2 regions of the Pseudoalteromonas sp. C12FD-1 genome follow, and region 1 is predicted to be linked to the other one. Evidence: predicted binding sites of a transcription regulator. Region 1 holds the regulator's gene; the other holds the start of a gene.
The links. Region 1 encodes FliA, which starts transcription of late flagellar genes. Its sites were predicted from a motif close to CTAAAGNTNNNNNNNNNNNNGCCGATA; they were not measured.

Region 1 (3,420 bases):
AAGCCCCTAAAAATAGCGTTTAATAACTCAGTATCTTCTGGATTATTTTCTAGCTCAACTAACTGTTCAGATAAAAGCTCTAGGATTTCTCCGGCCTCTACAAGAAAGTCTTGTAAAATATCTTCATCGACTTCAAAGCTCATGCAGTTACTCTCCTCTTAGAAGCCCAAACTTGATAATAGGTCATCGACTTCGTCTTGGTCAGATACAACGTCATTTCGCGACTCTTTATCAATAATAGGGCCTTCAGGACCTGCTAATGTTTGTGCGGCAACCAATTCTTCTGATTCTTGTTGTTCTTTACTTTCAACATTGCTGTCATCTTGAGCAGCAAATGCTGTTAAAAGGTGGATTAAACTTTCTTCAACTTCTCTGACTAACTCAATTACTCGGCGGATAACCTGGCCGGTCAAATCTTGAAAATCTTGCGCCATGAGTACATTGGTCATTAAAGTTTGCAACTCATCGGTTTTATGATGAGAGCTATTCATAAACTTGTCGATGCTGTGGCATAAAGTTTTAAATTCGCCAAGCTCTATTTCACGGTTCATAAGCCTATCCCAAGTAGGCTTAATCTGTGCAATTTCATCTGCTAGCTGCTGTGCAATAGGGAGGCTTGCTTCTACCGCATCCATTGTCTTATTAGCAGCATTTTCTGTCATTTCCATGACATAGTTTAAGCGCTTTTTCGCATCAGGAATTGCATCGGTGGTTAAATCGGTTAAGCGCGTATCAAGTTCAAAGCTTTTGAGAGCTTCGTGTAATTGGCGCGTTAACTTACCTACTTCAGCAAAAAGCTGCGATTGCTCTTGAGAGGCAGTATCTAAAATTAATTGATCAGCTTTATCTTGCTCACCATTTTCTAAATAAACGACGAGCTGACGAGCTTGTTCTAAAGTAATTTGAGGCGCAGCTGGTGCTGACATAAGCCTCTCCTCTCATTAACCTAAGCGTTCAAACACTTTTTCTAATTTAGTTTTCAAAGTACCTGCAGTAAATGGCTTAACAATGTAACCATTAACACCTGCTTGCGCTGCCGCTATTATTTGTTCTTTTTTAGCTTCTGCCGTCACCATTAAAACCGGAATATGTTTTAATTTTTCGTCAGCTCTAATGGCTCTTAGCAAGTCAATACCCTGCATACCTGGCATGTTCCAATCGGTTACAACAAAGTCAAAAACCTGATTTTGCAACATAGGTAATGCTGTAGAACCATCGTCAGCTTCTTGAACATTCGTGAACCCTAGGTCACGCAACAGATTTTTTATAATACGTCTCATTGTAGAGAAATCATCAACAACAAGAATTTTCATGTTTTTATCCAAAACATCCTCCGGTGAGGTCTTAACCTATAATTTACTTACTACTAGTTTATCCAGTCATTGATTTTTGCTTTGAGCTTAATCATCGCCTGACCATGTATCTGACTTACACGCGATTCACTTACATCGAGTATATGCCCAATTTCTTTTAAATTCATTTCATCGTTGTAATACAAAGAAAGCACCATTGCATCTCGCTCTGGTAAAGACTTTATTGCCTCTAACAATGAATTATTAAACCGTTCATTTTTAACATTATTAAATGGTTTGTCTAGCGCTAAATCTTGGCCTGCAGGGCTAATAACATCTTCATCTACCCCAAGGTCTTCAATGCCTAGTACTTTACTGGAATTAACATCATTTAAAATATGATGGTATTCTTCTAGCGAAATATCAAGTTTTTCAGCTACTTCAGTATCTTTTGGTTCTCTATTTAAACTATTTTCTAATTCTGTAATGGTTTCTGCGACTAATCGGCTTTTACGGTGTACCGAACGGGGTGCCCAATCTCCTCTACGCATTTCATCAAGCATAGCGCCGCGAATACGAATACCAGCAAACGTTTCAAAGCTTGCCCCTTTACTAGCATCAAAGTTTTTTGAGGCCTCAATAAGGCCAATCATTCCTGATTGGATTAAGTCATCAAGCTGAACGCTAGGAGGAAGACGAGCTATTAAGTGACACGCCACTTTTTTGACAAGCGACGCGTGCTTTTCAACAATCACATTTAAATTTTGTGTTGATTGATATCCCATAGCTCTTTTCACCGATGTTGTCATAATCAGCCGTTTACTAGCTTCTCAATGAAAAACTCTAAATGTCCTGAAGGTTGATTAGGTATAGGCCATTTTACTGCTTTTGTCGCTAATGTTTTAAACGCGACTGCTGCTGGTGAATTAGGGAAAAGATCGACAATGACTTTTTGTTTACGCGTAGATTTACGCATATTTTCATCATATGGAATAGTCGCAACAAGCTCCATAGACACATCTAAAAAACGGTCTGTTACTTTAGACAGCTTTGCAAAAAGCTCTTGGCCCTCGCGCATACTGCGCACCATGTTTGCAACAATTTTAAATTTATAAACGCCGTGTTCGCGGCTAAGTACTTTAATAAGCGCGTAGGCATCAGTAATTGAGGTCGGCTCGTCACACACCACCACCATGACATCTTGCGCTGCACGAGAAAAACTCAGCACCATGTCAGAAATACCAGCGGCGGTATCCACAATTAAAATATCAAATTCGGTATTAAGCTCACTAAAGGCACGAATTAATCCAGCATGCTCAGAAGGTGTTAGTTCCACCATGCTTTGCGAGCCTGATGTAGCAGGCACGATTTTAATACCGCCTGGGCCTTCAACTAAAATCTCGTCAAGTTCGCACTCGCCTGAAAGGACATGAGACAAGTTTTTTTCAACACGTAGTCCTAGCATTACATCACAATTAGCTAGGCCTAAATCGGCATCTAATACTAATACACGGTTACCCTGCTGCCCTAAAGCAATAGCAGTATTTAAAGAGACATTGGTTTTACCCACTCCGCCTTTACCGCCGGTGACAGCGATAACTTTTACGCCGTTGTTATTGTTTTGACTCATTTTGCGCAGGCCGCTTGCTTGATCTAATACTGTGTTAATCATACATCCCTACTGTGCTTGGCGCCACTGCTTGGTGCCTTGAATGTTGTGCTTTTGCTCTTTTTAAATACAATTGCTCAGCTTTTTTTACTAGTTTTTCAGCATTTGCAACGCGAATATCTTCTGGTACACGCTGACCATTAGTAAGATACCCTATTGGAAGACGATTTTGAATCGCTATACTAATAATCTCACCTAAACTTAATGATTCATCTAACTTAGTGAAAATACAACCGCTTAGCTGAACCTTTTTAAAATGTCTTACGGTTTCTTGCAAAACATTTATTTGTGCTGTGGCACTTAATACTAAATAACTACGTATATCTACTCGTTGGTTGCGCATTAACGTATTTAATTGCTCGGTAAGGCGAAGATCACGCTGGCTCATACCCGCTGTATCAATTAATACTAGACGCTTATTGCGTAAATGATATAAAACTTCAGCTAATTCATTGGCAT
Region 2 (3,420 bases), on a different contig from region 1:
ACAATAGGTATTGATGTAATTTTGCGTACTTCACTTAAGGCTGATGTAGAGGCTGTATTGCAGGCTATAACAATAAGATCGACTTTAAGCGCGTTTTGCTCAATAAAATAAATGAGTGAGCACAAACGGCCTATAATAGTTTGCTGGGTTTGCGCGCCATAAGGGAGTAACGCATTATCCATAAAGTAGCTGTACTGTGCATCTGGAATACGCTTTTGAATATGCTCAAGCACGGTGGTGCCACCTATACCTGAATCAAATACCATTATGTGGGCTGACAAACTTTGGTTCCTACTGTTTATTAAGAACGGCAGTTTGCCATGAGGTATTTATAAAAGAAAGCAGTTTAGCTTTGCTCAGACTTTAGCGCGTCGAGTGCATCGCCCGCTGAATTTAATTGATTTAGGTTTTCGAACATTGCCTGGGTATAATCAACTAGCTGATCGACCGCTGCTTGATCTTGGTTTAGCCACTCTATAATACCGGCAAGCTGATCTTGTAGGCCTAGTTGCGATGCTTTATCGAATGCATTTTTTAGGTCGTCATTAAAAGGCGCGATCGCATCGGCTACCTCTTTTGTTGGGTTTGGTTGATATTGCTCATAACTTTTAACGGTAGCGACTGTTTTCGTTTGGCGAAGATCCATTGAAAATGCCACTAGTTGCTCACTGCCTAAGCTCAGCTCTTGTGCTTTTTCAAATGCTTCATCCAAATCACCACTAAAAAATGTTTTACTTACTCCTTGTAGCTCTTCCATCATGGCATTAATAGCATCTTGCTCTTGTTCATTTAAATCACCATTAACCGACATTGAGAAAGACAGCTCTCGAGATTGCGACGATGAGCTGGCAAATGATTCGCTGTTATTACTTTGTTGATACCCGCTCGCTGTTTGCGACTCATATGCATCAGCAAAGCTAATACTGACTTCATCACCTTCGGCTGTTGTAAACTTATATTCAGCATTACTACTCATACTTACATATTGTGCTTGGCTTACGCTTACACTGGCCGGTTGTGGGTTAAATAGGGTTTGCTCAAACTCATCAAGCCCCTCAAAAATGCCTTCTTTTGACTTGTCGATGCCCTCTTGCATTTCTTCGTTAAATACACCGGTGCCTTTTAGTTCATCAACCGCTTCGTCTATACCGGTTTGAACCCCAGTGCGCGCATCGTCTAACATGTTTTTTAATTTATCGTCATCAGCACCATTGGCTTTAGCTTTATTAACTGCGCCAGATACAAAGTCGAGTACATTTTTTACTATTTCATCAAAATCGAATAAAGGTTTATCGGCTTGTTTTTGCTCAACAGGTAAACCTAGTTGCTCTGCCATTTTGTCGCCAAGCACTTTTGCAGCAAGTTCTCTGCCTCGCTGTAATGAAGTTTCTTGCGGAGATTGGATTGTTGGCTGCTGTAGCGCCTCTTTATTATTAAATTTGTTTACGTTGTTGTTTGGCGTATAGCCATAATTACCGATTTTCATGATCCACCTCCGTTACGTACTTAGCTTATTATCGGCTAATAGTGACAAAACTAAAGTGCATGTTTAAAAAAACAGCAACTTTATTATCAGCAAAACTAGACAAATACTGCTCGCTCCCTACAATAGCGCCGATAAATAGATCTCATAGATAAGGTAGTAGCATTAATGGCAGTGATTAAAATAGATACCACACAGTACGATGCGCAGTTAGCTGAAAAAGAGCAACGCATTACATCGCAGTTTCAGCGTTTTGGTGTGCAACAATTAGAGGTATTTAGCTCAGAGCCAATTAACTACCGCCAACGTGCTGAATTTAGAGTATGGCACGATGGGGATGATCTATTTCATATTATGTTTGATCAAGCAACAAAAGAAAAAATTCGCGTTGACACTTTTGACCCTGCTGCGCCATTAGTTGGTGAAGTGATGCAGGTGATGATTGATAATTTAAAGTCGTGTGAAGTATTACGTCGTAAGCTGTTTCAAATTGACTATTTATCGTCATTAAGCGGTGAGATTTTAGTAAGCTTGCTTTATCACAAGCCACTTGATGATCAGTGGCTAACTGAAATAAAAGCCCTTAAAGAAAAACTAAGCAGCAAATACAAAATTGATTTTATTGGCCGAGCGCGCAAGCAAAAAGAAGTGCTAGGCGATGACTTTGTCACAGAGCGTTTAACCGTAAATGGCCAAGAGCTTATTTACCAACAAGTTGAAAATAGCTTTACTCAGCCAAATGCGAAAGTAAATATTAAAATGCTTGAGTGGGCGCAAGACCTATGCAAACCACTTAATAACGATTTACTAGAGCTTTACTGTGGTAATGGTAATTTCTCTATTGCATTGGCGGGTTCATTTAATCGCGTATTAGCTACTGAAATATCTAAGTCTTCTGTGCATTCAGCGCAATACAACATTGCTAAAAATAAAGTAGATAACTTAGATATAATTCGCATGTCGAGTGAAGAGTTTACCCAGGCAATGAATGGTGAACGTACCTTTTCGCGCTTAGAGGGGATAGATTTAAAAAGTTACGATTGCCAAACTATTTTGGTCGACCCACCGCGCGCAGGTATGGATACCCTTACGTGTGACTTAGTGGCTAACTACGAGAACATTATTTATATATCGTGCAACCCAGACACGCTTGAGCGCGATTTAGATCATTTGACGCGCACCCATAACGTTAAGCGTTTTGCGATATTTGATCAGTTCCCATATACGCATCACATTGAATCGGGTGTTTTCTTACAAAGAAAATAGTGAGTTAAATTTAAATCACTTCCATAAAAAAAGCTCCCTCAGGAGCTTTTTTTGTTTTAACAAATCTTACTTGTTCGCTAAATAGTTAATTAATTTACTAATATCTTCTGGCGCGGTAATACCCGACTCTCGGCCTAGGTTTAATTTATATTTACCATTTACGATAAAGGTTGGTACGCCACGTAGCGCGCCTTTTTCTTTAAAGTAATTTTGGTCACGTTTCATTTTAGAGCTTAATGTACGTACCGAGAAGCTTTTGTATAGTTTATCAAACTTATCGCCATCAACACCCTGCGCTACAAATACATCTTTTACATCTGCAAGCTCGTTAAATTTAGCGCGCTTTGTGTGAATGTGGTTAAAAATAGCCGCAACAATTTTATCTTTTTGTGGAAGCACTTCCGCGGTTGCTAACGCTTGGCTCATCATTTGTTGGTTTTCTGGATCGCGAACACCGACAAAATCAACATGGCTCTTTTTAAATTTAACGTCTTTGTCTAGCTTTGGCTTAAACTCACCAATTAATGCTTCCATGTTATTACAAGCTGGGCAATAAAATGAGAAAAACTCTTTAACTTCTGGCTTTTTAGTCGCGCGTTCTGCCACTACATCGTAATGCACGCCTTCTTCATACGTTGCTGCAAAACTAGTTGCTGCCATTGGTAGTAGTA

Region 2: WDB87_RS05080 (DUF5610 domain-containing protein) is a predicted target of FliA. The motif match lies at 1,516-1,542, and genes of this name have one in related genera.

What each region holds. Positions count from the first base shown of each region.
Region 1 is NZ_JBBEVD010000069.1:63,665-67,084, reverse strand. Features, by position in the region: gene WDB87_RS10320 (chemotaxis protein CheA) at 1-143, opposite strand, end outside; gene WDB87_RS10315 (protein phosphatase CheZ) at 159-926, opposite strand; gene cheY (chemotaxis response regulator CheY) at 942-1,325, opposite strand; gene WDB87_RS10305 (RNA polymerase sigma factor FliA) at 1,367-2,077, opposite strand; gene WDB87_RS10300 (MinD/ParA family ATP-binding protein) at 2,104-2,964, opposite strand; gene flhF (flagellar biosynthesis protein FlhF) at 2,957-3,420, opposite strand, start outside.
Region 2 is NZ_JBBEVD010000046.1:22,982-26,401, reverse strand. Features, by position in the region: gene murI (glutamate racemase) at 1-281, opposite strand, end outside; gene WDB87_RS05080 (DUF5610 domain-containing protein) at 347-1,486, opposite strand; gene trmA (tRNA (uridine(54)-C5)-methyltransferase TrmA) at 1,652-2,749, shown strand; gene WDB87_RS05070 (thiol:disulfide interchange protein DsbA/DsbL) at 2,816-3,420, opposite strand, start outside.